DNA from 3 places in the Pectobacterium cacticida genome. Region 3 is predicted to be linked to each of the others. Evidence: predicted binding sites of a transcription regulator. Region 3 holds the regulator's gene; each other region holds the start of a gene.
What was found. Region 3 encodes Fur, which represses iron uptake genes when iron is present. Its sites were predicted from a motif close to ATAATAATGAGAACNACTATCAA; they were not measured.
Positions count from the first base shown of each region.

Region 1 (9,988 bases), 1.2 Mb from region 3:
AAATCTCATGAACGCGCTCAGCGGAATAGAGGGTGTGAATCTCCCTTAATCGGGTGGTTCCCCATCGATTAGCGACGTGTGCTTATCGCCAGCTTTAGCAATAGGAACGTTGGACTGGCGGGAGAGTGAAAAATAAATTGTGATCATCATCACATAAATAAAACAAACCCTTAGTAATAAAATGTGATGAAAGTCACATATACGGGGCTGCTCTGGGTAAGAAATAGCGAGGCGTTTTCATTTTTGGTGTCTTTTTGTGAAGTAAATCACCTATTTGTATCGTTGATGTAGGGTAGTTGTGTGATTCTTGTCACGTTTATGCGGTGGAGTTGCGGTATGAAAACGGCGTGATAGAGTCCGCGCTGCATACAGTAATTCTGACGGACATATTGATGTGGTAATCAGTGTCTTAATGACCGAGCGCCGATAATAGCCGGGTGTCAGATTACCGCTGATATCTCGGTAAAAAGAAGGCGGTTTGTCGTTGCTGCTAATTCCTGCGGCTAACACAGGTTGCCACGCCGTCTCACGATAATGACCACGCGCTCTTATTGTCAGCGCGTTTCAATAGGGGTGTGTTTTTATGCTATCACCAGACATTAAGATCAAAGTGCAAAACTTTGGCCGCTTCCTCAGCAACATGGTAATGCCCAATATCGGCGCGTTTATCGCCTGGGGTATTATCACCGCGCTGTTTATTCCTACCGGCTGGGTTCCCAATGAGGCGTTGGCGAAACTCGTCGGCCCGATGATCTCCTATTTGCTGCCATTGCTGATTGGTTATACCGGTGGGCGCCTGGTATTTGGTGAGCGCGGCGGCGTGGTCGGCGCGATTACGACGATGGGCGTCATCGCCGGGGCCGATATCCCGATGTTCATGGGGGCGATGATTGTCGGCCCGTTGGGCGGCTGGGCGATTAAGCGTTTTGACCAGTTGGTGGACGGCAAAATCAAGAGCGGCTTTGAAATGCTGGTCAACAACTTCTCTGCCGGTATTATCGGTATGTTGTTGGCTATCCTGGCCTTCTTGGCGATTGGCCCGCTGGTTGAAATCTTCTCCCACGTGTTGGCCTCCGGCGTGAATCTCATGGTGCAGAATAATTTGCTGCCGTTGACGTCTATCTTCGTTGAGCCAGCAAAAATTCTGTTCCTGAACAACGCAATTAACCACGGTATCTTCTCGCCGCTGGGCATTCAGCAGGCGACGGAGACCGGTAAATCCATCTTCTTCCTGATTGAAGCGAATCCTGGACCGGGCATGGGCGTGCTGATGGCTTATATGTTCTTTGGCCGAGGCAACGCGAAAGAGTCTGCGCCTGGCGCGGCGATTATCCACTTCCTGGGCGGGATCCATGAAATCTACTTCCCGTATGTCCTGATGAATCCGCGTCTGATTATTGCGGTGATTTTGGGCGGGATGACGGGCGTGTTTACGCTGGGCTTATTGGGCGGCGGGTTGGTTTCCCCTGCGTCTCCTGGTTCCATTCTGGCGGTGTTGGCGATGACGCCAAAAGGCGCGTATTTCGCTAACCTGGCGGCGATTGCGGCAGCGTTTGCCGTGTCTTTCATCGTTTCGGCGATCCTACTCAAGAGTACGAAGCAAAAAGAAGACGATTTGAGCGACGCGACGCGTCGGGTGCAGGAAATGAAAGCCTCTGCCAAGGGCGTAGCGACTCACGCTGGCGTCAGTGGGGATATGAGCACCGTGCGTAAAATCATCGTCGCCTGTGATGCGGGAATGGGATCTAGCGCGATGGGCGCGGGCGTACTGCGCAAGAAAGTGCAGGATGCCGGGCTGAGCCAGATTTCGGTGACCAACTGTGCGATTAATAATCTGCCGGAAGATGTCGATCTGGTGATTACGCACCGCGATCTGACCGAGCGCGCGATGCGTCACGCGCCGCAGGCGCAGCACATTTCGTTGACTAATTTCCTTGATAGCGGACTCTACAGCGATCTGGTGGCTCGTCTGGCGGCGGCGCAGGAGGCGGTGAAGCCTGAAACCGTTGCGACACCCGCACCGGCTGTCGCCGATACCCAGACGAATCTGTTCCAGCTCGGCGCGGGCAATATCTTTTTGAATCAGCACGCGACAGACAAAGAACAGGCTATCCGTTTTGCCGGTGAGCAACTGGTGAAAGGCGGCTACGTCGAACCAGAGTATGTGGAAGCGATGCTGGAACGCGAAAAGCTCACGTCTACCTATCTGGGTGAATCGATCGCCGTACCTCATGGAACGATTGAGGCCAAAGATCGCGTGCTCAAGACGGGCGTGGTTTTTTGCCAATACCCTGAAGGCGTCCGTTTCGGCGATGAAGAGGATGAGGTAGCACGCCTGGTTATCGGTATCGCGGCGCGTAACAACGAACATATTCAGGTGATTACCAGCCTGACCAATGCGCTGGATGATGAGGCCGTCATCGAACGGTTGGCCCAGACTCAGGATGTTCAGGACGTGCTCGACTTACTTTCCGGTAAACCGCGTGCCTGATAGATCTGGCGAGTGCCGCCTGCGGGCGGCCCCTTTTTAGGTATTTTAAGGTTATGTCTCATGAAAGCATTACATTTTGGCGCAGGTAATATTGGACGTGGGTTTATTGGTAAATTATTGGCGGATGCCAATGTCGAATTGACATTCGCGGATGTCAATCAACCGTTATTGGATGCCCTGAACAGTCGTAAAGGTTATACGGTACGGATTGTAGGCGATGACACGCGGTTAGACACCGTCGCAGGCGTTAGCGCCGTTCATAGCGGCAGTCAGGAGGCGATTGCGTTGGTTGCCACTGTCGATCTGGTGACGACCGCGGTCGGGCCGCAGATTTTGGAAAAAATCGCCGGGACTCTCGCTCAGGGGTTGAGTCAACGCTATGACAACGGTAATACCCGTCCGCTAAACATTATTGCCTGTGAAAATATGGTGCGGGGCACCAGCCAATTGAAACAACATGTCTTGAAACTGTTGCCGGAAGGCCAGCAGGCATGGGTCGCCGAGCATGTGGGATTCGTCGATTCCGCCGTGGATCGTATCGTTCCGCCTGCCGAAGCCAATAGCGATGATGAGCTAGCGGTAACGGTTGAAACCTTTAGCGAATGGATCGTCGATCAAACCCAGTTCTGCGGCGCACCGCCAGCAATCCCCGGTATGGAACTCACGGACAACCTGATGGCGTTTGTTGAACGTAAGCTCTTTACGCTGAATACCGGCCATGCGATTACGGCTTATCTCGGCCAGCAGGCGCATCACCAAACGATTCGCGATGCGATTCTCGATCCGCAGGTGAGGGCCGTGGTTAAAGGCGCGATGGAAGAGAGCGGCGCGGTGCTCATTAAACGCTACGGTTTTGACGCTGAAAAGCACGCGGCCTATATCAATAAGATCCTTAGCCGCTTTGAAAACCCCCATCTGCACGATGACGTGGAGCGCGTCGGCCGCCAGCCGTTACGTAAATTGAGTGCTGGCGACCGACTGATCAAGCCGCTGCTGGGAACACTTGAGTACCAATTGCCGCATGACAACCTGATTACCGGCATTGCTGCCGCGATGCACTACCGCAGTGAACAGGATCCGCAGGCGCAGGAGTTGGCCGAGCTCATTCGTACGCAGGGACCACAGGCAGCGTTAGCGCAGATTTCTGGTCTGGATGTTAACAGCGCGGTTGTCGCGCAAGCAGTGAATGTGTATAACGCCATGCAGTAATCGGCGAGCCTTGTCACCGAAGCGATACACGGTAAGGACTATGGGCGGCGTCGTGAATAGGATGTCGCCACGCCCGTCGGTAAGCAGACTACCGAGCCAGGGATGCGGTGTGCGAGGCTAAAGGGTCGAGAAGTGACGATGTTAGAAACACAGGCGTTTGAAAATCGGGTTCTTGAAGCGCTGAACGCAGAAAATACGGTACGTGATTTTATGCTTTGTGCCGTGGAACTGTTGGTTGAAGCGGTCGATATCCTCATGTCGCAGGTGTTTCGTAAAGACGACTATGCGGTAAAGTATGCCGTTGAACCTTTGATGACGGGCACAGGCCCGTTGAGCGACCTCTCCGTGCGCCTGAAATTGATTTATGGCCTGGGGATGATCGACCGGGGTGAGTATGAAGACGCAGAACTGCTAATCGCGTTGGGTGAAGAACTGGCGCAGGATGAAAGGCAGTACTGTTTTACCGATGATGAAATTCTGGGGTCCGTCGGCGAACTGCACTGTGTCGCCGCTTTACCCGCCGATCCAGCTCTGCCGCCGGGCACCGATAGCGCCGATCCGCTTCTAGTGAGCATGAAGCAGCAGCGTTATCAGCAAATGGTGCGTTCTACGCTGGTGTTATCCCTGACGACATTGATTGCACAGATGAGTTTAAAAAAGGCATTCTAATCCCCGTCATTCGCATGATTCATGGTGTCAATCTGGCCTTGCTACCCGATAGACTCTCGATGATAGAGCGGTAGGCTGGCCTTCCCACGGCTCGAATTATTTCGCGTATCGTGTATGCTGTGCTGCGCATTATTCTTCCGTTTACGGGTTATCTGTTATGAAAGAGCAGGAAAAAGTAGAGATTAAACGTCTTAGCGACCAGTTGGATAAGCTGAAGCATAAGCAGGACGCCTTGTTGGCACAAGGTGATGCCGATGCGCTCGCCCTGAACACGGAGACATGTGAGAAGCTAGCGGCTGAAATTGAGCGTCTGCGTAACGTGAGAGAACATAAGCTCAGTAAAGAAGCGCAGAAACTGGCCAACCTGCCTTTTAGTCGCGCTATTACGAAAAAAGAGCAGGCCAATATGGGTGCATTAAAGAAAAGCGTGCGTGGTTTGGTGGTTGTGCATCCGATGACCGCATTAGGGCGTGAGATGCAATTAAACGTCATGACAGGTTACGCGCCGAAACCCTTCTGAGGTTTCCTAACGTGAGCCGTTGCCTGCGTCAGACACGTTAACGAGATAGGTTTTTGAGTGAAGCCCCTGTTGACCAGGGGCTTCGTCGTTTTTGGTAGCCGCAGCGCAGAGGCTAGCGTTGGGAGGTTATCGCGGGGCGCTAAGGCTAGGCGTTTGCTCGGTAAAGGCGATGCTGGCGGGTGTTTCCTCCTGCTGAGAGTTAGCCAGACGGAAAACAGAGACCGCCTGTTTTAACAGTTTCGCCTGTTCTTCCAGCGAATCAGCCGCGGCTGCCGATTGCTCAACCAACGCGGCATTTTGCTGCGTCGTGCTGTCCATTTCAACGATCGCCTGGCTAATCTGACTGATTCCCCGGCTTTGCTCATCTGATGCGCTGGCGATTTCGCCCATAATGTCATGGACCTGCGTGATTGAGGTGACGATATCATGCATGGTTTTACCTGCATTGCCGACCAATACCGCACCGTTAGAAACCTGATTAACCGATTCAGAGATCAGGCCCTCGATTTCCTTCGCGGCCTGGGAACTGCGCTGCGCCAGATTGCGGACTTCACTGGCGACAACGGCAAAGCCTCGGCCTTGTTCGCCCGCACGAGCGGCTTCCACCGCGGCGTTTAATGCCAGGATGTTGGTCTGGAAGGCGATACTATTAATAACGGAGGTAATTTCTGCGATACGCTTAGAACTGTTTTCAATTGCGGTCATGGTTTGCACCACGTCATTGACCTGTTCGCCGCCCTGTTTTGCTGTTTGAGATGCGCTGATTGCCAGCTTGTTGGCGTGGTGCGCGTTATCCGCATTTTGTTTCACCGTTGCGGTCAATTGTTCCATGCTGGCAGCGGTTTCTTCAACGGCGGCGGCCTGTTGTTCGGTACGTGATGAAAGGTCTGTATTACCGGCGACAATCTCGCTTGACGCGTTAGATATTTGGCTGACGCCGACGCGAATGTCATCGATCATATCGTGCAGGTTGCCATTCATTTTCGCCATGGCGCTCATCAACTTGCCCAGTTCATCCTTACGCGTGGTGTTGATGGACTGGGTGAGGTCGCCCGTCGCGATTCTTTCTGCCATACGCAGTGTATTACCGAGTGGGATGGTAATCTGGCGTGAAATAAGCCAGGAAATCAGCATACCGAGCAGTAACGTAATCAGCGCCGTAACGCTCATTTGCAATGTGGCTTTCTGAATTTCTGTCTGCGATTCGATTAACTGATCGTCGAGCAGGGATTTAATCACGCCGTTTAACTTATCGGCGACAACCTGCATTTGATCCGCTTGCGCCATCTCTTCCTGATAGGCGGGCGCATAGGCCAGAACCTGCTCTTCATAATTATTTACGATCGACAACACCGGAGCCAGCGTCTCACGCTGTTCGGCAGACAGGCTCTGGTACAGGAAGGTCAATGCCGTTTGTGCCGCATTGATCGCCTCCGTCAGGTTTTCTTCGGAAGCTTTAGTGGTAGAAAGCAATAATCCACGTGCGCTATGGCGGACGGCGGTCAGTTTTTGGTTCAGATCAGAGAGTAATAATTGAAGATTAGCGCTATTGTCTGTTTTTAATTGATCGTTAAGCGCTTGCAGATGCGTTTCCATTGCTGACATATTCCAGCTTTTTTTAACGTCATCTTTCTTCTTTACAGCGTTAACGTAATTATTTTGTTTTTCCTGATAGCTGGAAATTAATGAAGGGATACTGGCTATTTTCGTGGCATCTTTTTCCTGCCAGTGAAATGCTTTCGCTTTTTCCGCAAGCTTGCTTATATTGACGATGTGCTCAATATTCTTTTCCATATCACCCGGATTATAGGTGGTGCCATATAATGCACGATAATATTTAGCCTGATTAATTTCATCATTGATATTATTGCTTAAATTTATTTTATTAATATTATCTTGCAGCGCGCTAATATGCATGATGCCCGCCCCCGCAATCGCCAGGGTCATCAGCAGAATCAGGAAAAACCCCAGACCTAATTTTTTGCCGACGTTTAGATTGTCAAAATTCATTGCCATCACATTCCACCACCAAATTGTATTGAGTCAAATTCACTATCCTGATGCGCGCTTGAGGCGCGGTGTCAGCATCTCGGATTACCCCGCTTGCCAAGCCTATCCTTGCTAAATACATGATAAAAAGACGCGGTAGGTATCGGCACATGACTCTGAAACTTTATGAATGATCCATGGTTTTCGATTGAAGTTGCCGGAATGTGAATAAATATGGCTAAAGTGCACAGAATTGAATGGTGAAAATGGATAGTGGAAAGAGAGGCGAAATTCACAGAAAAAATGCAATAAAAAACTGGAATAGCCCAAGACTATTCCAGTTTCGATATCACTACAAACGGAGCCTAATAAGGATTAGCCACCGTCGGTTTTATTTTTTCGCACTAGCGAAGCGAGCCGCGGCTTCGTCCCAGTTAACGACATTCCAGAATGCTTTGGCATAATCTGGACGGCGGTTCTGATATTTCAGGTAGTAGGCGTGCTCCCACACGTCGAGACCGATAATAGGATAGCCAGAAACGCCGGAAATGGCTTCTCCCATCAGCGGGCTGTCCTGGTTTGCTGTAGAGACGACAGCCAGTTTGCCGTCATCCTTCAGTACCAGCCAGGCCCAACCAGAGCCAAAGCGGGTTGCCGCCGCTTGTTCGAATTTTTCTTTAAATGCTTCGACGCTGCCAAAATCACGCTCGATGGCGGCTTTCAGATCGCCCGTCAGCGTAGTACCTAATTTCAGGCCTTTCCAGAACAGGCTGTGGTTAGCGTGGCCACCCGCGTTGTTACGCAGCGCGGTTCTTTTCTCGGCAGGGACTTTATCCAATTGAGCGATCAGCTCTTCAACAGACAATTTTGCCAGCTCAGGCAGAGATTCCAGCGCGGCATTGGCATTGTTGACATACGCTTGATGGTGTTTTGAATGATGGATTTCCATCGTTTCTTTGTCGAAATGCGGTTCCAGTGCGTCATAAGCATATGGCAGCGATGGCAGTGAGTAACTCATGTTTTGCATCTCCATGGTAAAAAAAATGTTAAGGCACTGTTCTTATGAGTGCCGTCTAAGCAATACGTTCATTATAGTTAATTAAATGATATTGAAAATGATTATTCTCGGGCGGATGCCGATAATCATAAAGCTTCACCATATGATAACAAACGCTTATGCCATAAGCGCACGTCGTAGAAACAAATTAATCTATACACTCTCGGAGAAACCGCCGCGACGAATTACGGTCGTGCTCATTGATACAACCGTTGCGGATGTGTGTAGATTGTCGCCTGTCCTGGTCGGCAAAAACCGACCAGCGTCAGGTTGCAGCGTTGGGCGACTTCTATGGCGAGCGATGTGGCGGCTGACACGGCAAAGAGGATTTCCACGCCGCACATGGCCGATTTTTGCACCATTTCATAGCTAGCACGGCTGGACACCAGTGCGGCACCTTGTTGCCATCCCTGTTTTGCCCGTGCGCCAAGCAATTTATCTAGCGCGACGTGGCGGCCAACATCCTCGCTTCCGCCTGATAAGCCGCCGTCGGGTGTGATCCAGGCCGCAGCGTGCGTGCAGCCGGTTATCTGCCCTATCTGCTGCACATCACGCAAGCGCGTCAGCGCGTTTGCCAGTTTGCCGAGGGAGAAGGTTTGCGTAAAAGGGAGGGGCGTTATCGGTTTGCCAATTTCCGCGAGCTGTTCCACGCCACATACTCCGCAGCCCGTGCGGCCATCCATCGCCCGACGTTGCGCTTTTAACCCGGCAAAACGTCGGCTCGAAAGTTCAATTTGCACTTCGATGCCGTTGCAGACGGGCAGAACATCAATCCCGTAGATATCGGCCGGTGATTGAATAATGCCTTCCGACAAAGAAAACCCAAGCGCAAAGTATTCCAGTTCTTTCGGTGAGGCCATCATGACCACATGCGATATGCCGTTATAGACTAGCGCGACAGGCACCTCTTCCGCCAGCCAGTCAGGCTGTGACTGATGTAGCGAGTCAGGATGGTAAACCGGAAATTGTGTTGCGCCCTCTAGGGCGGCATTCGCGTCTACATGCACCTTTTCCACCTGAAATACCTGTATGTTAACGATCTGAGAAAGTAACAGTATTATTTCATCGCCGTAAAAGGGATGCGAATTTTTCTGGTGAGAAGAGGTTGTGCATGGCGGAGAAGATTGGTTGGATTGATAACCTACGGGCGTTGGCCTGCATAATGGTTGTCCTGATTCACAGTACAACTTACACGATTACGGCGGGCGGTGTGCCGGGCGATGTAGCCTGGGAGGTAGCGAATATTCTGAACGCGGCATCGCGCGCCTGTGTGCCGCTGTTTTTTATGATCTCTGGTTATTTATTCTTTGGTGAACGCCGTGCGCGGAAGAAACATTTTTTGCGTATTGGTGCCTGTGTGTTTTTTTACAGTGTGGTTGCGCTGATCTATATTGCGACGCTCACGCCGATTAACGGCCTGAATGCACTGCGCGACGCGCTGCAAAAGCCGATCTTTTATCATTTGTGGTTTTTCTACGCGCTTATGGTGATTTACCTGCTCTCTCCCCTGATGACCATCAAGCCGGTATCGGGCAAATATGTTGCGATTTTGATCGTCTTGCTGGGTGTTATCGCCAATCCGAATATGGGGCAGGTGGAATTCGGGGGAGTGACGTTATTACCGGTGAATCTCTATATTTATGGCGATACATTTTACTACATACTTTATGCCGTACTGGGGCGAGCGTTAGGTCAGCTGGTTATACCGAAGAAAGTCGCCTATGGCGCCACCCCCTTCTTTTTCGTCTGTGTCGCACTGATCGCACTAGGGACGAAGCGGCAAACATTATTGAATGATGCGTTTACCCAGACGTTTTACCTTTACAGCGGGCCATTGGTGTTTCTGGCGGCGGTCAGCCTCTTGTTGGTGTTCAAACATTACTTTAGCCAGCGGGTTTTGCCCGGTTTTGCCGCCATTTCACGTCATTCTCTGGCGATCTATGGGTTCCATGCGCCGATCGTCCACTTTCTGCGTACGCATGAGGTGATGCCGCCAGATCATCCGGTTCTAAGCCTATTTTTTATTTTTGCCATCGCGCTGGCGACCAGCTTG
Region 1 is NZ_CP133656.1:3,913,804-3,923,791, reverse strand. Features, by position in the region: gene RFN81_RS17850 (DUF3053 domain-containing protein) at 1-49, shown strand, start outside; gene RFN81_RS17845 (PTS mannitol transporter subunit IICBA) at 584-2,491, shown strand; gene RFN81_RS17840 (mannitol-1-phosphate 5-dehydrogenase) at 2,552-3,700, shown strand; gene RFN81_RS17835 (MltR family transcriptional regulator) at 3,803-4,369, shown strand; gene RFN81_RS17830 (YibL family ribosome-associated protein) at 4,527-4,889, shown strand; gene RFN81_RS17825 (methyl-accepting chemotaxis protein) at 5,016-6,905, opposite strand; gene sodA (superoxide dismutase [Mn]) at 7,270-7,896, opposite strand; gene fdhD (formate dehydrogenase accessory sulfurtransferase FdhD) at 8,133-8,966, opposite strand; gene RFN81_RS17810 (acyltransferase) at 9,047-9,988, shown strand, end outside.
Region 1: sodA (superoxide dismutase [Mn]) is a predicted target of Fur. The motif match lies at 7,982-8,004, and genes of this name have one in related genera.

Region 2 (9,988 bases), 1.9 Mb from region 3:
TTACTCTGTTCCCCATTTTATGTTTCCGCTGCCAATACCGATTCAATTGAAACCCGCCTGAACGCTATGGAGCAGCGTTTACAACAGGCAGAGGCTCGTGCTCAGGCCGCAGAGGCCAGGGCCGATGCCGCTGAAAAGCAGACCCGGCAGCTCGCTGCCCGCACCGCGCTCACCGAACAGAAAACTCAGCAGGTTGAACAGCGCACAACGGCCCTCTCCCAGCAAAAGTCGTTCGCCGAGGGGTTTGAATTCCACGGCTATGCGCGCTCCGGGCTGTCGATCAATGACTCCGCCACCAGCGCCAAAACCGATATTGGCCCGAGCATGTCGCCCGCGGGCCAGACCGGTGGGCATATCGGTCGCCTGGGGAATGAAGACGATACCTACGTTGAGCTCAAACTGGAACATAAGCAAAAGCTGGATAACGGCGCGACCACCCGCTTTAAGGTGATGATGGCGGACGGCCAGCGCAGCTATAACGATTGGACAGCGGACAGCAGCGACCTGAACATCCGTGAAGCCTTTGTCGAACTGGGTTCGCTCCCCACCTTTAACGGCGCGTTCAAGGACACCACGCTGTGGGCGGGAAAACGCTTCGATCGCGATAACTTCGATATTCACTGGCTCGATAGTGATGTCGTCTTCCTCGCCGGCACCGGCGGCGGGATCTATGACGTGAAATGGGCGGAGAGAGCTAAGAGTAACTTTTCGTTGTATGGCCGTAGCCTTGGCGAAATCACCGCGCTGGATAACGACATTAAAAACTACGTTTTTACCGCGAACAACTACATCGGGCCATTCCAGTTGATGCTAAGCGGCATGAAGGCGAAGAATAACGAGATAAAAGCCAACACGGGAACCAGCCGCGATAGCACGCTCGTTACCAACACGCATGCGGGCGATAAAGGCTATCACGCGATGCTGGCCTACCACAGCGACAGCTTCTACGGCTTACGCGACGGAACAGCGAAAACCGCGATCCTTTACGGTCACGGGCTCGGCGGAGAGGTGAAGAACATCGGTTCAGATGGCAATCTCACCAATGATGCCAATACCTGGCGACTGGCGACCTACGGCACCACCGCGTTAAACAAGACCTGGAGTTTTGCGCCATCCATTCTGGCGCAAAGCAGCAAAGATCGTTACGTCAGCGGCGATAGCTATCAGTGGATCACATTTAATGCGCGCCTGATTCAGGAAATCACCGAAAATTTTGCTCTGGCCTATGAGGGTAGTTATCAATATATGGATCTCGATCCGCGCAGTTATCGTCGTCTGAATCAGGTAAGCGGTGGTTTCTACAAGCTGACATTCGCACCCACCTTCAAGGTCGGTGATATCGGCAACTTCTTTAGCCGCCCCGAACTGCGCGTGTTTGCCAGCTATATGGATTGGGACAAACGGCTGGATAACTACTCCAGTGAAGACACATTTGGCTCCACTGGCTTCAAAGCCGGTGGTGAATGGAACGTCGGCGTCCAGATGGAAACCTGGTTCTAAACCGTATTTCGCTTTGGCGTCGATCACCTGCTCATCGGCGTCCCCTTAACTGTATATCCGACTGAAAAAAGAGGAATAATATGGATATCCACGCTACCGCCGCCGCACTCGTCCCCCTGCTTGGCGGGAAAGAAAACATCGTCAGCGCGGCCCACTGTGCGACCCGCCTGCGTCTGGTGCTGAATGACGATAGTCTGGCCGATAAGAAGGCTATCGAGAACGTCGACGGCGTTAAAGGCTGCTTCCAGAATGCCGGACAAATGCAGATCATTTTCGGCACCGGGCTGGTCAACAAAGTGTATGCCGAGTTCATCAAAGCGGCGGGCATCAGTGAATCGAGCAAATCCGAAGCCGCCTCTATCGCGGCGAAAAAGCTGAACCCGCTGCAACGTCTGGCGCGTCTGCTATCGAATATCTTTGTGCCTATCATGCCAGCCATCATTGCTTCCGGCCTATTAATGGGGCTGCTCGGCATGATCAAGACCTATGGCTGGGTTGACGCCAATAGTGCGATCTTTGTGATGCTCGATATGTTCAGTTCCGCGGCCTTTATCATCCTGCCTATCCTGATTGGTTTTACCGCCGCACGTGAATTCGGCGGTAACCCCTATCTGGGGGCGACGCTGGGCGGAATTCTGACGCACCCTGCGCTGACCAATGCCTGGGGCATCGCGGGCGGTTTTCAAACCATGCATCTTTTCGGCCTGGACATCGCGATGATCGGCTATCAAGGCACGGTGTTTCCGGTACTCTTGGCCGTCTGGTTCATGAGTACCGTGGAAAAGCGCCTGCGTAAAGTCGTTCCTGACGCGCTAGACATCATCGTGACGCCATTTTTAACCGTGATTATTTCCGGCTTCGTCGCCATGCTAATCATCGGCCCGGCCGGGCGCGCGCTGGGCGACGGTATTTCTTTCGTCCTCAGCACGCTCATTGCCCACGCCGGCTGGCTGGCCGGTTTGCTGTTCGGCGGCCTCTACTCGGTGATTGTGATTACGGGCGTTCACCACAGCTTCCATGCCATTGAAGCTGGATTACTTGGCAACCCGACTATCGGCGTCAACTTCCTATTACCAATTTGGGCAATGGCGAATGTGGCGCAGGGCGGCGCGTGTCTGGCAGTCTATTTCAAAACACGCGACGCCAAAACACGCGCCATTGCCGTCCCGGCCGGGCTTTCTTGCCTGTTGGGGATCACGGAGGCCGCGATCTTTGGTATCAATCTGCGCTTCATTAAGCCGTTTCTGGCGGCACTGGCAGGCGGCGCGCTCGGCGGCGCATGGGTCGTGTTTAATCACGTTAATATGACGGCGGTCGGGTTGACGGGTTTTCCGGGGTTGGCCATCGTACAAGGGAACTCCATGCTCAACTATTTGATTGGAATGTTGATTGCGTTCGGCGCCGCCTTTGTTATTTCCTTACTGCTGAAATATAAAACGGATAGCGAATAATGAAGGAAATCCACTTGCTAAAACGCACGGCACTCGCCCTGATGTCTGCCCATTCACGCAAACAGGAAGATCCTTATCGCCCAAACTGGCATTTGTCGCCGTGCGTTGGCTTGCTTAACGATCCGAACGGATTTATTCACCATAATGGGCGCTACCATCTGTTTTATCAGTGGAATCCTCTCGCCTGTGCCCACGGGGCAAAATTCTGGGGGCACTGGAGTTCTGTCGATCTGGTGAACTGGCGTCATGAACCCGTCGCGCTCGTGCCGAGCGAAAGCTATGAAAGCCACGGCTGTTATTCCGGTTCCGCTGTCGTCGATCGGGGCGCGATCGTGCTGATATATACCGGCAATGTGAAGTATGACGATGGTTCACGCACCGCGTTTCAATGTCTCGCTCGCGAAAACGCTCACGGCGAATATGACAAGCTAGGGGCGGTTCTGACGCTTCCCGACGGTTACACCGGTCACGTCCGCGATCCGAAAGTGTGGCGTCATGATAACCGCTGGTACATGGTGCTCGGTGCACAGGATCGCGATCTTCAGGGGAAGGTGCTGCTCTACCGTTCTGAAGATCTGCTCGCATGGGAAAAGATCGGTGAGATCGCCGGTTCGCGTTTGGGTGGACTTGGTGAATTTGGCTACATGTGGGAATGCCCTGACCTGTTTCCATTAGACGGCAACGATATCCTGATCTGTTGTCCGCAAGGCATCCCTGCCGAAGATGAACGCTATCTGAATACCTTTCAGGCCGGTTATTTCATCGGTTCACTCGATTACCAAAACGGCCTTTATTCACATCAAGGCTTCCAGGAACTGGATCTCGGTTTCGAGTTTTATGCGCCGCAAACCACATTGAGTGAAGACGGGCGGCGTTTGCTATTCGGCTGGATGTCAATTCCTGACGATAACGAATTTTTTGAACCGACGATCGATTACGGCTGGATCCATACCATGACCTGTCCGCGTGAACTCACGCTGCACGGCGATCGTATTTACCAACGTCCCGCGCGCGAACTGCAACAACTACGCAGGCAGCATGTCACTTGGCAGGGAACTGCCGACTACGCCGCGCCGCTGCGTATGTGTAGCGCAGAAACTATTATTTCCGTTCAGGGTGAATTCCAGCTCAGCCTCGCCTCTCAACTGGTGCTCTGTTGGGATGGGGAACGAGTGACCATGAGCCGACACAATCGGCGCACAGGTGAACCCGAACATCGCTACTGGCGCGGCCCTCTTCGCCAATTGCAGCTATTGTGCGATCGATCCAGCATTGAAGTGTTCATCAATGAGGGTGAGGCCGTGATGTCCGCGCGCTATTTTTCGGAAAACGACGCGATGATGACATTCAGTGGTTCCGGGCAGTTAACGCTACAACACTGGCTGTTAGCGCCATGCGTGATAGAATAGCGTCTCTTTTTTCTGATAGCAGACCTCGCGGTGAAACCGACTAAACGCATAACAATCAGTGATATCGCCGCACTGGCTGGGGTGTCTAAATCCACGGCCAGTCTGGTGCTCAACGGGCGTAGTAAAGAGTTCCGTGTTTCTGATGAAACCCGCGATCGCATTCTGGCCATCGCACATGAGCAGCGTTATCAGCCCAGTATTCACGCCCGTTCACTGCGCTCCTCACGTAGCAATACGTTGGGGCTGGTGGTGCCGGAAATGACTAACTATGGTTTTGCGGTCATTTCCCGTGAGTTAGAGATGCTGTGCCGGGAAGCCGGGCTACAGTTGCTGATTGCCTGCACCGATGAAAATGCCAGTCAGGAAATGATGGCGGTCAACAGCCTGGTGCAGCGTCAGGTCGATGGGCTGATTGTCGCCTCCAGCCTGCTCACCGATACTGAATACCAGAAGATTAATCAGCAGTTGCCTGTTGTGCTGTTTGACCGTGCTATCGGTCACTCCACGTTGCCAATGGTGATTTCTGAGGCGGTAGAATCAACGGCGGAAATGATCGAACGTATCGCCCGCCAGCATCATGATGAGTTTTATTTCATCGGTGGACAACCGCGGATTTCCCCGACGCGACACCGTCTGGAGGGGTTCCAGCTCGGGCTGGCACGTGCGGGAATCGAATGCAAACCCGAATGGATTCTTCACGGTAGCTACCATTCCAGCTCGGGTTATGAAATGTTTGCCCAACTGTGCGCCACGCTGGGGCGCCCGCCGCAAGCGCTATTTGTCGCCGCCTGCGGCCTGATGGAGGGCGTGCTGCGTTATATGAACCAGCATGACCTGATGGAAAGCGGTATCCGTTTATGCTGTTTTGACGATCACTATCTGTTTGATTGTCTACCGTTGAAGATCGATACCGTGGCGCAGGATTGTGAAAATTTGGCGCGCAGTAGCTTTGAGATGGTAACAAGCCTGATTGCGCAACAGCCGCTTGAAGACGTTCAGCGCTATATTCCAACACGTATTCACTGGCGTCACCCTGATTCACGGGCATAGCGCCTGCTCAAATTGCGCCTCCAGAACGTAACACCGATCGATGGGTGTAAAAAAAGAATGCGGATTGAGCTGGACGTGATTCCCCGGTTGCTCATCCCGCATTCTTTCTTAAACCGCCTTCAATCGTTATTTAGCGGCGGCCGTTTCCGCGCCGACCAGGCCAACCTTAAGGTAACCCGCTTTACGCAGTGAATCCATTACACTCATGATGGTTTCATAATCGACGCTTTTATCCGCCTGGAAGAAAATTGTCGTTTCTTTATTAGCGTTAGTTTTCGCATCCAGCACCTGAGCCAGCGACTGCTCGTTGATCGCCTCTTCCCCCAGAAACATTTGCTTATCCGCTTTTACCGTCAGATAAAGCGGTTTTTCCGGTCGCGGTTGCGGCGCGGCCGAGGATGCAGGCAGATCGACACGAATGTCTACCGTGGCCAGCGGTGCCGCAACCATAAAGATAATCAACAGAACCAGCATGACGTCAATGAACGGCGTGACGTTAATGTCATGCATTTCGCCGTCATCATTCACGTCCTCCTTCAAATGCATCGCCATGACTCAACCCACCCGCAGTTTATGCGCCGCCGATGCCGCCAGATTTTCATGGCTGGCGGCAACATCCAGATCGCGACTTTGCAACAGCAGTACTTGTGCCGCCACATCGCCGACCATCGCTTTATAGCCCGCAATCGAGCGAGCAAAAACGTTGTAGATAACCACCGCAGGGATCGCCGCGACCAGGCCGATCGCCGTCGCCAGCAGGGCTTCTGCGATCCCTGGCGCGACAACCGCCAGATTTGTCGTTTGCGTTTGCGCGATACCAATGAAGCTGTTCATGATGCCCCATACCGTACCGAACAGGCCGACAAAAGGCGCAATCGCACCGACCGTGGCCAAATAGCCATTTCCTCGCCCCATATAACGGCCAGTAGCTGCCACACGGCGCTCCAGACGGAATGCGGTACGCTCTTTAATGCCGTTATTGTCATCAGAACGTGCGGAAAGCTCCAGTTCGTTCTGCGCATCCGCCAGCAATTGCTGTGCGACGCTGCCAGCTTTGAATGCTTCAGCCGTATCCAGCGCCTCCTCCAGCGTTCTCGCCTGTTCCAGCGCCAGATATTCACGGCGCAAGCGGCGTTTAGCGCCGGACATGCCGACACTTTTGCTAAAGAAGATCGCCCAGGTAATCACCGAGGCCAGCAGCAAACCGATCATCACCGTTTTCACCACGGCGTCGGCATGTTGATACATACCCCAGACGGATAAGTCGGTTTGCATCAGGTTATTACTCCCCGCCGCCGCACTCGCTGGCAGCGTAAGCGCTGACGTCGTATCGGGTGTCGCAGGCGTAGAAGGATTTGGCATTGCTGGCTGAGTTGCGTCTCCTGCCGCTGACGGTGCCGTCGTGGGTGCGGTATTTTCTGTCGCTAGCGGTACCGTCGCGGGTGCAGCAAACGCATTTCCACATAGCCCCGCCGTAAAAAGTAGAATAGCCAGCACGCTACGGGAAAATGCGCTAAATGCGCCACGTTTTTGTTGCCAGGTCATTAACACCTGTTGAATTCTATTATCGACAGCCGTCTTCACGCTGTGCCTCCACTATTCATTCTGAATCCTACCTGCCTATGTCCGCAGGTATCATGTCGCAATAACGCAGCCCAAAATAATACCAAACCATGAACGAATTGATAGTCGTTCTCATTATTATTTACACCAGATAACGCATTTTCCCGACATTCTGACAACTTTTCTGGAGATTACCGATCGTTAAAAACCCGCCCACAGGCCGCCCAAGCCGTGATAACGTAGAGGTTAATGTGTACTCGTATCAATCCAACCCGACTTCACTATCCCCTATGCGCTCTAGCAAGAATCGCTGGCGAAGTGAGTCATCAGTAGCGTTGAGTAAAAAAGGTGGTAGTGGCTATGACAAGCAAAAAAACGGCAACTGCGTTAGTCGCCGCGGGACGCAGTAAGAAATTCACCCAGGGTTCCGTCAATCCCGTGATTCAACGGGCTTCTTCCCTAGTATTCGATACCGTACAAGATAAGAAACATGCCACCGTTAATCGCGCGAAAGGCGCGCTGTTCTACGGTCGTCGCGGCACCTTGACCCATTTTTCTTTTCAGGAAGCCATGGTGGAATTGGAAGGTGGCGTAGGTTGCGCATTGTACCCCTGCGGCGCTGCCGCGATTTCTAACGCGATCCTCTCTTTTGTCGCGGCCGGCGACCACATTCTGGTGACAGAATCGGCCTATGAACCCACGCAGGATTTCTGTACCACCGTGCTTAAGAAGTTGAACGTTAATACCACCTATTTCCCGCCACTTATCGGCGCCAATATTGCTGAACTGATCCAACCCAATACCAAGGTTGTCTTTCTCGAATCGCCAGGTTCTATCACCATGGAAGTGCAGGATGTGCCAGCGATTGTTCAAGCCGTGCGCCAAATCAATCCTGAGATCGTTATCATGATCGATAATACCTGGGCGGCGGGCATTTTATTCAAAGCATTCGACTTCGATATTGATATCTCTATTCAGGCGGGGACGAAGTATATTGTCGGGCATTCCGATGCCATGCTCGGCACAGCGGTGGCGAATGCACGCTGCTGGGAGCAACTGCGTGAGCATTCTTACCTGATGGGGCAAATGGTGGATGCCGATACCGCTTATGTCGCCAGCCGCGGCCTGCGCACATTAGGCATCAGGCTTAAACAGCATCAGGAAAGCAGCATTCGCATTGCGAAGTGGCTGGAGCAACGCCCGGAGGTCGCCGTGGTCAATCACCCTGCGCTACCGGGATGCAAAGGGCATGAGTTCTACGTCCGTGATTTTAGTGGCTGTAACGGCTTGTTTTCCTTCGTGCTAAAGACGAAGTTGAGTAAAGAAGCGCTGGCGCACTATCTGGATCACTTTGAGCACTTCAGCATGGCGTATTCCTGGGGAGGTTTTGAGTCTCTGATTCTGGCCAACCAGCCGGAAGAGCTGGCACGTATCCGCCCGGTTAGCGGTGTGGATTTTACTGGCACACTCATCCGGTTACATATCGGGCTTGAAGACAGTGACGATCTGATCGACGATCTGGCGGCCGGTTTCGATAGGCTGAACATCCAATAGGGCAGCCGCCAGCACAGCATGGCAACGGTTAGAAAAGCAACATCAATGCCGGGCAATTGCAAGGCTTGGCCGTCGAGGTTTTCTCTACGTTTTAGCAGGCGGTAGGATATACATGCGTAAATGGCGCTTGGAAGCGGCGTAACATCGACCAATATTTTGCAAAGAGATTTCGGGTGATTCAGCGTTCTAGCGCCGTAACCTGAGAGAGTGAATATCGTCACGGGCGGGAAGTTATATGAGTGTGGTTCACGACATTATTCAGGCGCTCTGGCAACAGGATTTTAGTGCGCTCGCCGATCCCCATATTATTTGGGTGGTTTACGGTATTCTGTTCACTACGCTGTTTCTGGAGAACGGCCTGTTACCGGCGTCTTTTCTACCCGGCGATAGCCTGCTGTTGTTAACCGGCGCTATGATTGCTAAAGGAGTAATGAGCTTCTTCCCTACCATGATTTTGCTCACCGTTGCCGCCAGCCTCGGCTGTTGGCTTAGCTACCTTCAAGGGCGCTGGCTGGGGGATACACGGATGGTAAAGGGTTGGCTATTGCAGCTTCCGGCCCATTACCATCAGCGAGCTCATTTGCTGTTCCACCGTCACGGCCTCGCGGCATTGCTAGTCGGCCGTTTCCTGGCCTTTATCCGCACGCTATTACCAACAATGGCGGGCATTTCCGGCTTAAACAATCTACGTTTTCAAATTTTTAACTGGTTAAGCGGGCTGCTATGGGTCGGAGGAATTGTCTCGCTGGGCTATGCGCTCAGTCACATCCCGGTAGTCAAACGCTATGAGGACCAGGTAATGACGGCGTTGATTCTGCTCCCTATGATTTTGCTGGTTAGCGGCCTGCTCGGTATGGCCATTGTGATATGGCGAAAAAAGCGTGCCGTCGTCTGAGAGGGCTCTCCCCGACTGGCTTAGCGCCTATCCCAGTAGGCGTCATTGTCGCTGTCAGTTTGGTCACGGACAGCGCGCAGAAACCGGAGCGTACACGGAGTACGTGAGGATTTCGAGCACTGCCCAGGGCCAAAATGGCAAGTAAAATAGCCCTGATGGGATAGGTTCTTAGGGTCTTTAATTTTCTTCAACGGCTATGTTACCGCCTTTTAATCTGGCAATCTCATCGCTCGGCGTCGCACCGAAGTAACGCTTAAATTCCCGGCTAAACTGCGACATGCTTTCGTACCCAACACGCGCTGCGGCAATACCGGCCCTCAACCCCTCATTGAGCATCATCACACGCGCTTTATGTAAGCGATAAGATTTTAGGTACTGCAAGGGTGATGTGTTCGTGACCGCTTTGAAATTATGATGAAACGCCGAGACACTCATGTTTACCTCAGCCGCCAGTTGTTCTACCGTCAGGTTATCGGCGTAGTGGTTTTCTATACGTCGCAGCACCTTGGCGATCTGGCTAAAGTGCGTATGTCGATTCACCAGCGCCTGCAATGCAACACCGCTTT
Region 2 is NZ_CP133656.1:518,021-528,008, reverse strand. Features, by position in the region: gene RFN81_RS02485 (carbohydrate porin) at 1-1,500, shown strand, start outside; gene RFN81_RS02480 (sucrose-specific PTS transporter subunit IIBC) at 1,581-2,951, shown strand; gene RFN81_RS02475 (glycoside hydrolase family 32 protein) at 2,951-4,360, shown strand; gene RFN81_RS02470 (substrate-binding domain-containing protein) at 4,391-5,410, shown strand; gene exbD (TonB system transport protein ExbD) at 5,537-5,962, opposite strand; gene exbB (tol-pal system-associated acyl-CoA thioesterase) at 5,966-6,994, opposite strand; gene metC (cystathionine beta-lyase) at 7,334-8,527, shown strand; gene RFN81_RS02450 (DedA family protein) at 8,763-9,422, shown strand; gene RFN81_RS02445 (AraC family transcriptional regulator) at 9,600-9,988, opposite strand, start outside.
Region 2: exbB (tol-pal system-associated acyl-CoA thioesterase) is a predicted target of Fur. The motif match lies at 7,093-7,115, and genes of this name have one in related genera.

Region 3 (9,988 bases):
GATTGCTCCTGCGGCAAAATGTATACCGCGTTAGCCATTGAAAAAGAGATCCTTTCACGCGGTGGAAAAGCGACTTTCCGAGCCACCGGCCAGACCGGTATTTTGATCAGCGGCGCTGGCATTAGCGTGGATGCAGTGGTATCGGATTTCGTTTCCGGTGCAGTAGAAACGCTGACGCCAGAGAATGACGCCGACCACTGGGATGTTATTGAAGGGCAAGGCTCGTTGTTCCATCCGTCTTTCGCCGGAGTCACCACCGGCCTTATTCATGGCGCACAACCTGATGCGCTGGTGCTCTGCCATGAGCCGACCCGCACGCATATGCGTGGCGTGGATTACCCCATTCCGGATATTGCCGACTGCATGGCGCTGAATCTAAAGATGGCGCAATTAACCAACCCGGAAGCCCGGTTTGTGGGGATCTCGCTGAACACCTCAGCCCTTAGCGACGCCGATGCCCTGGCGTTAATGGCGGATCTGGAACACCGCTACGGCCTGCCAGTAGTAGATCCATTCCGCCAAGGCGTGGGCGCGATTGTCGATAATCTGGTGGCACAATAATGGAACTCATTGTTGCCCATGAATGCTGGCCGCTACGCCATGTGTTTACCATCGCCAGGGGCAGTCGGCATCAGGCCGACGTGGTAACGGCAACCCTTCAACGAGATGGTTTTACCGGAAGAGGCGAGTGCTTGCCTTACGCACGCTACGGTGAGTCGGTAGAAAGCGTGATGGCACAGATAGATAATCTGCGTCCACTACTGGCGGCGGGGATGACACGCGCGCAGTTACAAGACGCCCTACCGGCCGGCGCGGCTCGTAACGCGCTCGATTGCGCTTTCTGGGATCTGGAGTGTAAATCTTCGGGACAGACTATCTGGCAACGGGCAGGGCAACCCTTACCCCATAATCTGCATACCGCCTATACGTTGTCGCTAGATACCCCAGAGAATATGCAACAGATGGCGCAGGAGAACAGTTGGCGTCCGTTGCTTAAGCTCAAACTTGCCGATGAACAGGATATTGCCCGAGTGATGGCGGTACGCAAGGGGGCACCGCGGGCCAGAATCATTGTCGATGCAAACGAAGGCTGGGACGAGGCAATGTATCTACGCCAGACCCCCGAACTGGCGCGACTTGGCGTATCACTGATCGAGCAACCACTGCCTGCTGGAGACGATGACGTGCTGGCACAATTACCGCACCCGGTGCCGCTCTGTGCCGACGAATCCTGTCACTCGGTGACGTCGCTGGCCAACATCGCTGGGCGCTACGAGATGGTTAACATCAAACTGGATAAAACCGGCGGCTTGACGGAAGCGCTACGGGTGCGGGATGAAGCCACGCGGCTGGGTTTACAGGTGATGGTTGGCTGTATGGTCAGTACCTCATTATCCATGGCACCCGCCGTAGTCGTCGCGCAACAAGCGAGTGTGGTAGACCTCGATGGTCCATTGCTGCTGGCTGAAGATCGCGAACACGGACTGCATTACGACGGTAGTGAACTTTTCCCACCAGTCCCGGCATTATGGGGCTAGTGACGCTCAAACTTGAGGAGAGGGCAATGTCACGCACGGTATATCTTAACGGAGAGTATTTATCTGAAGACGCGGCAAACATTTCCATTTTTGATCGCGGTTTTTTATTTGCCGACGCGGTTTATGAAGTGACAGCGGTGGTAAACAGCAAGCTAGTGGACTTTGCCGGCCATTACGCTCGTTTGGCACGCTCCTGTCGGGAATTGGGATTAACGTTGCCGCAGACTGAAAATGAACTGCGGGATATTCATCAACGATTACTCGAGGCGAATGCGCTCACTGAAGGGGGAATCTATCTGCAACTGACGCGCGGGAACAGTGGGGATAGAGATTTTCACTATCCATCACCCGGTACGCCCCCCACGCTGGTGCTTTTTACTCAGGCGCGCCCGGTCGTAAACCATCCTGCCGCCAGCAAAGGGATCCGGATAGTGACCTGCCCGGATATTCGCTGGCAGCGCCGGGATATTAAAACCGTCCAATTGCTGGCCCCCTGTATGGCGAAAGCCTGGGCCGAGGCCAATGGCGCCGACGACGCTTTTCTGGTGGAAGATGGCTTTATCACCGAGGGCAGCGCCTGTAACTGCTATATCGTCCTCGCGGACAACACTATCGTCACTCGCCCGCTTAGCAATAGCATTTTGCACGGCATCACCCGCAAAGCATTGTTACGTTTGGGAGAAGAACATGGTGTGACCTTCGAAGAGCGGTTATTTACGCCAGAAGAGGCCCGTCAGGCAAGTGAAGTATTTATCAGTTCCGCCACCACCTTTGTCTGGCCGGTGATAAATGTCGATGGTCAACAAATCGGTGATGGTCATCCGGGGCCAATTACCCAACGTCTGCGCAAGATTTATCTCGACATGCTGCCTTGATACATAGCCTTTGGTATGTACGGAGGAGGTGCGGTTCCGATGTGGATGACGCCCATTCCAGCCATGACTGAACATATGAGGGGTCTCCGTGGCCCCTTTTCCCAATCCGCTTACTCCGCACCAGATAAAGCACATTCCGTATGTACGCAATCGCGTCGATTGATCCGTGTTTCGTTTTTTCACATTTCTCACATTTCAGAGCGCACCTTCACCGCCCGCCCCTCCGTATGAACGTGATTCAGGCATCCTTAGCGATACGAGTTTCTCCTGATGTGAGTGTCTGTTATTATTAGCGGATAAGCGGGCGAAAGATTACCCAATACCATTAGGAATCAAGAGGTTATTCAATTCATGGCACTCATCGGAATATTCTTTGGCAGCGATACTGGCAACACGGAAAACATCGCCAAAACGATACAACAACAATTAGGCTCCAACGTTGCTGATGTCCATGACATCGCCAAAAGCAGTAAAGAAGATCTTGAAGGTTACGATATCCTGCTGTTAGGTATTCCAACCTGGTATTATGGCGAAGCGCAATGTGACTGGGATGATTTTTTCCCGACATTAGAAGAAATTGATTTCACTGGAAAGCTGGTCGCAATCTTTGGCTGTGGCGATCAGGAAGACTATGCAGAATACTTCTGCGATGCCATGGGCACCCTCCGCGACATTATTGAACCACGCGGTGCGACGATTGTCGGTCACTGGCCAACAGAGGGCTATTATTTTGAAGCCTCTAAGGGGCTTGCTGATGATAATCACTTCATTGGCCTGGCCATTGATGAAGACCGCCAGCCTGAACTGACTCAAGAGCGCGTGACCGCTTGGGTCGATCAAATTAGCAACGAGCTTAATTTGAAAGACTTAATTGGCTAAACCCATTGGCTCTGATAATGATCATCAGAGCCAAAACCTATTCATAGGTTAAACCTTTCATAATAATCGCTACATTTTTTCGATTTCTATCAACAAACCTGTACAATAATCCCATCAATTTTGTGTGTGCATAACCCTTTCCTCATTCATCAACAACGAATTGCGTTGTTTGCAAGTTATGTGAATAGGGACACTATTGTTAACATTCCTTTGTTTTCATTTTGTATGCACGGTTCTATAATTGAGACGTTTTTGCATTTTAAGCCGATTAATATCATAGGCTATGCAGCCTCCATTGATAAGTAAGCAACAGGACTAAACCCGCATGACTGACAATAATACCGCATTAAAGAGGGCTGGCCTGAAAGTCACTCTTCCACGATTAAAAATACTGGAAGTGCTACAGGACCCCATCTGCCATCACGTCAGTGCGGAAGATCTTTATAAGAAACTGATTGATATGGGCGAAGAGATTGGCCTTGCCACCGTCTATCGCGTACTCAACCAATTTGATGATGCCGGTATTGTTACACGCCATAATTTTGAAGGCGGTAAATCCGTTTTTGAGCTGACGCAGCAGCATCATCACGATCACCTGATTTGCCTCGATTGCGGAAAAGTCATTGAGTTTCGTGATGAGTACATTGAAGCCCGTCAACGCGCCATTGCGGAACGGCATGGCATTAAGCTGACCAACCACAGTTTGTATCTCTATGGCCATTGTAGTGAAGGTGATTGCCAAGAGGATGAAACCCTTCATGACGATAAATCGACCACCTAAAAATAAAACCGCCGCGGCGGTTTTATTTTTATCTTTAATCTATGATCCTAGCCTACCCAGGTATCACGCAGCCCGACAGTGCGGTTAAACACCAAGTGTTCTACGCTGGAGTGAACCCGATCGGCACAAAAATAACCTTCGCGCTCAAACTGATACGCTTTCTCTGCTTCGGCTTGTGCCAAACTCGCTTCTACAAAACCCTGCGTAATTTTTAACGAATCTGGATTAATCGTCGACAGAAAATCGTCCGCCGCGCCTGGGTTGGCAACACTGAATAAACGATCGTACAAACGGAACTGGGCTGGCAACGCATGCGCCGCAGAAACCCAATGAATAACCCCTTTCACTTTACGTCCATCAGCAGGATCTTTACTCAAGGTATCCGCATCATAACGACAATAGATGGTGGTAATCATGCCTTGCTCATCTTTTTCAATACGCTCAGCTTTAATGACGTAGGCATAGCGCAGACGCACTTCTTTACCCAGCACTAGTCGTTTGTACTGCTTGTTGGCTTCCTCTCGGAAATCCGCCCGATCGATATAAACTTCACGGCTGAACGCGACCGACCGCGACCCCATTTCAGGTTTATTAGGATGATTTGGCATCGTAACAAACTCTTCGTGTCCGACAGGGAGATTCTCGATGACCACTTTGACCGGGTCCAGCACCGCCATCGCACGTGGGGCGTTTTCATTCAGATCGTCGCGGACACACGATTCAAGCGCCGCCATTTCCACGATGTTATCTTGCTTTGTAACACCGATGCGGGCACAAAACTCACGAATTGAAGACGCGCTATACCCACGGCGGCGCAAACCAGAAATGGTCGGCATACGCGGATCGTCCCAACCTTCAACAATTTTTTCCGACACCAGCAGATTCAGTTTACGCTTCGACATAATCGCATATTCAAGATTGAGCCGAGAAAACTCATACTGCCGTGGATGGCAAGGGATAGTGATATTGTCCAGAACCCAATCATACAAACGGCGGTTATCCTGGAATTCCAGCGTACACAACGAGTGCGTGACCCCTTCCAGGGCATCGGAAATACAGTGAGTAAAGTCATACATCGGATAGATGCACCACTTGTTGCCCGTCTGGTGATGCTCGGCAAATTTAATCCGGTACAACACCGGGTCGCGCATCACGATAAAGGACGATGCCATATCGATCTTGGCACGCAGACAGGCGGTTCCTTCGGCAAAACCACCGTTGCGCATCTTTTCAAAGAGCGCCAGATTTTCCTGTACAGAGCGATCGCGATAAGGGCTGTTTTTACCCGGCTGCGTTAACGTGCCACGGTACTCGCGAATCTGCTCCGGCGTCAGTTCATCAACGTATGCCAGTCCCTTACCGATCAGTTCAACCGCATACGCATGCAATTGATCGAAATAATCTGAGGAATAACGGACGTCACCACTCCAGGAAAAACCCAGCCACTTAACATCACGTTTGATGGACTCAACGTATTCGATATCTTCTTTAACCGGGTTAGTGTCGTCAAAACGCAGGTTACATTTCCCGTTATAATCGCGGGCGATACCAAAATTCAGGCAAATAGACTTCGCATGCCCGATATGCAGATAGCCATTCGGCTCTGGCGGGAATCGCGTCTGAATATGGTCATGCTTACCGGATGCCAGATCTTCATCGATAATCTGGCGGATAAAGTTGGTTGGGCGGGCTTCAGCCTCACTCATTCTTCATTCCTCAATGCTAAAACGACGTATAACTAGCAATGATCCAACAAGCTACGCTGGGAAACAACCGTTAGTTTCATTTAATTATTCCCCAAAGGGAATGGGTGAGGCTCTCACCTCACCCAATGAATGCCATCAACGCCATCTGGTCGCAAAACCAGCAAGATTGCTCTACGAAACGCTGTTATATTCCGCTTTCAACGCGGTTGCTATCGCTTCAGCCTGTGTGCCCACAACAATCTGTATGCTTTGCTTATTCAAACGGATAACCCCAGCCGCGCCGAGACGCCTAGCCTGCTCATCATCAACCAGAGACGCATCGGCCACATTTAGACGTAGACGTGTAATACACGCATCGATAGCTATCAGATTGGATTTTCCACCCAATGCCTGCAAATATCCTCGCGCTAACGCCGTGGTATCGCCTGATTTCTCACTCGCAGGCGCGGTATTCTTATCATATCCATCCGCTTCGCTACCGCTCACAGCCAGCTCACGTCCCGGCGTTAACAGATTGAAGCGCATGATGGTAAAGCGAAACACCACATAGTAAATAACGAAGAATACCAGCCCCTGAAGTATTAGCATGTACCACTCGGTAGCCAACGGATTACGCGAAGACAGCACCATATCCACTAAACCCGCACTAAAGCCAAAACCGGCAATCCAGTGCATACTAGCCGCGACGAAGACGGAAAAACCGGTCAGCAACGCATGCAGGAAATACAGCACCGGTGCCACGAACATGAATGAAAATTCCAGTGGTTCGGTGATCCCAGTGAAAAAAGACGCAAATCCCGCCGCCAGCATAATTCCGGCTACTTTGCTTTTGTTCTCAGGACGGGCACAGTGATAGATCGCCAGCGCCGCTCCCGGCAGACCGAACATCATAATCGGGAAGAAGCCAGCCTGATAACGCCCGGTGATCCCCACCACAGCTTTCCCTGAATCAATAGATTGCTGGCCAGCCAGGAAGTTAGGAATATCGTTGATACCCGCAACGTCAAACCAGAACACGGAGTTCAGTGCGTGATGCAGCCCAACAGGAATCAGCAAGCGGTTAAAGAAGGCATAAACCCCAGCACCTACCGATCCCAGTTGTTGGATATGTTCGCCAAACGACACCAGCGCATTGTAAATCACCGGCCAGACGTACATTAAAATGAACGCCACCAGGATCATCAGGAAAGAAACCAGAATAGGAACTAAGCGACGTCCGCTGAAGAATGACAGCGCCTTAGGCAATTCAACCTGACTAAAGCGGTTATACAGTTCAGCGGACATCACACCGACCAGGATCCCGATGAACTGGTTTTCAATCTTACCAAATGCCGCAGGCACTTGCTCAACGGGGATCCGTTGGATCATGGCGATAACGGCCGGTGAACACAGCGTAGTCAGCACCAGATAGCCGACAAAACCGGTCAATGCCGCCGCCCCATCTTTATCTTTCGACATGCCGTAAGCGACACCGACCGCGAACAGCACCGCCATGTGCCCGATAATCGCCTCGCCCGACTTAATGAGAAGTGCCGCCAACGCATTCTCGCTTCCCCAGCCAACCGGATCGATCCAATAACCTATCCCCATCAGGATAGCGGCAGCAGGCAGCGTCGCGACGGGCACCATCAGTGCCCGGCCGACTTTTTGTAAATAATTTAGAATACTCACCTTTCCCTCTCTATATCATTATGAGATGAATGAAATATTGCGATGCAAACTAACCTGCCAATCCACTCCGCTGCTGAAAAAATGTTACAAAAGATCGTGATGACGGTGATTGAAAAGGAGTGTAAACAAAATAATTCGCTCCGCAAATTAAACTCGATAATTATGTGATAAAAACCACTAAAAAAAGGCATATTTAAAGTTTATACCTAATTAAATTCCGATCTTATTTCAAGAATAAAAAAAACAGAGTAAAGTAATTTTACGACGCGGGCACGCTCACTGCCGCAGCGCATACCATCGCGTATTCACATCCACTAGACTTCAGGAGAACCATGATGAGACTCATTCCATTAACTACCGCCGCCGACGTGGGGAAATGGGCCGCCCGTCATATCGTCGAGAGAATTACGTCTTTCAAGCCTACGGCCGACCGCCCTTTCGTCCTGGGGTTGCCGACAGGAAGTTCACCGCTGGAAGCCTATAAATCTCTGGTCGCCATGCATCAGGCTGGTCTGGTGAGCTTCAAACATGTGGTCACTTTCAATATGGATGAATACGTCGGCCTGCCGCCCGATCATCCAGAAAGCTATCATACTTTCATGTATCAGAATTTTTTCAACCACGTTGATATTCCGCGTGAAAACATTAACCTGTTGAATGGAAACGCAGAAGACACCACAGCAGAATGTCGTCGCTATGAAGAGAAAATAAAGTCCTACGGGAAAATCCATCTTTTCATGGGGGGGGTAGGCAATGATGGGCATATCGCCTTCAATGAGCCCGCCTCATCTCTGGCCTCCCGCACCCGCATTAAAACGTTAACGGAAGAAACCCGCATCGCGAACTCTCGTTTCTTTGGCGGGGACGTCAGTCAGGTGCCTAAATTTGCCCTCACCGTGGGCGTCGGTACGCTACTGGATGCCGAAGAAGTAATGATTCTGGTGACCGGTCGCAATAAAGCATTAGCGTTACAGGCTGCGGTAGAGGGTAACGTCAACCATATGTGGACTATCAGTTGTCTGCAACTTCATGCTAAAGCCATCATGGTGTGCGATGAGCCTTCGACGATGGAATTGAAAGTAAAGACTGTCAAATATTTCCGTGAGTTAGAAACGGAAAGTATGAAAAACCTCTAACCGATGCGGGAGTCGATGATGTACGCGTTAACCCACAGCCGGATTTTCACCGGTCATCAGATTCTGGACAATCACGCCGTTGTGATTGCCGATGGGCTAATCGAGCGAGTTTGCCCGCTTGCCGAATTGCCTACAGGCATGGTTCAACATAATCTCAGCGGCGCGTTTCTCGCACCGGGATTTATCGATCTTCAATTGAATGGATGCGGCGGCGTGCAGTTCAACGACTCATTGGACGCCATTTCCGTTAAAACGTTGGAAATCATGCAACAGGCAAACCAGCGTTCAGGCTGTACCAGTTTCTTACCCACGCTAATTACCTCCAGCGACGCGTGTATAAAACACGGCATTAACGTCATGAAAGCGTGGTTATTGCAAAATGAGCATCAAGCGCTAGGGCTACACCTTGAGGGGCCGTGGCTAAACGCGATTAAGAAAGGCACGCACGACCTCCATTTTATCCGCAAGCCAACGCGGGAACTCGTCGACTTTCTCTGTGCCAATGCGGATGCCATTACAAAAATCACGCTCGCACCGGAAGAAGTCGATCCGTCGGTTATCCACCAACTGACGGCGGCAGGTATTATCGTCTCCGCCGGGCATTCCAACGCTACCTGGGCACAGGCAAAACGCGGCTTCGCTGCCGGTATTCGTTTTGCGACTCACTTGTTCAACGCCATGCCGCCACTGACTGGACGTGAGCCTGGTCTGGTTGGCGCGGTTTACGATGCTCCGGAAGTCTATTGCGGTATTATTGCGGATGGGCGACATGTCGACTGGGCCAATATTCGCAATAGCAAGCGGATCAAGGGCGATAAACTCGTGCTGGTTACTGACGCGACGGCACCTGCGGGCGCAGATATTGACCAGTTCATTTTTGCCGGGAAAACCATATACTACCGCGATGGCATTTGCGTCGATGAACATGGCACCCTAAGTGGTTCTGCGTTGACAATGATCGATGCCATACACAACAGCGTCAAATACGCAGGGATCGCACTGGATGAAGCCATCCGAATGGCGACGCTTTATCCCGCTCGCGCCATTGGCGTCGATAAGCAATTAGGCAGTATTGAAAGCGGTAAAGTGGCAAACCTGACCGCCTTTGACCGTGATTATCGCATTGTCAAGACGTTTGTTAACGGTAACCCTGTTTGGGGATAGCGTAAAACGTTTAGCGCATGGCGATGTCACCCCAGGTATTCCACTTCGGGTAACTTCACGTTGGCGAAGCAATATATTGATAAAAGAAGCGAGTACTTTTTCATGACCACTGGCGAACAGGCGCAGATAGGGAATGTCGATTTAGTTAAACAATTAAACAGCGCGGTAGTATATCGCCTGATTGACCAGCATGGCCCGATCTCGCGCATTCAAATCGCAGAACAGAGCCAACTTGCCC
Region 3 is NZ_CP133656.1:2,710,783-2,720,770, forward strand. Features, by position in the region: gene dgcN (N-acetyltransferase DgcN) at 1-561, shown strand, start outside; gene dgcA (N-acetyl-D-Glu racemase DgcA) at 558-1,538, shown strand; gene RFN81_RS12530 (D-amino-acid transaminase) at 1,565-2,413, shown strand; gene fldA (flavodoxin FldA) at 2,765-3,292, shown strand; gene fur (ferric iron uptake transcriptional regulator) at 3,618-4,073, shown strand; gene glnS (glutamine--tRNA ligase) at 4,121-5,779, opposite strand; gene nagE (N-acetylglucosamine-specific PTS transporter subunit IIBC) at 5,951-7,450, opposite strand; gene nagB (glucosamine-6-phosphate deaminase) at 7,786-8,586, shown strand; gene nagA (N-acetylglucosamine-6-phosphate deacetylase) at 8,605-9,750, shown strand; gene nagC (DNA-binding transcriptional regulator NagC) at 9,853-9,988, shown strand, end outside.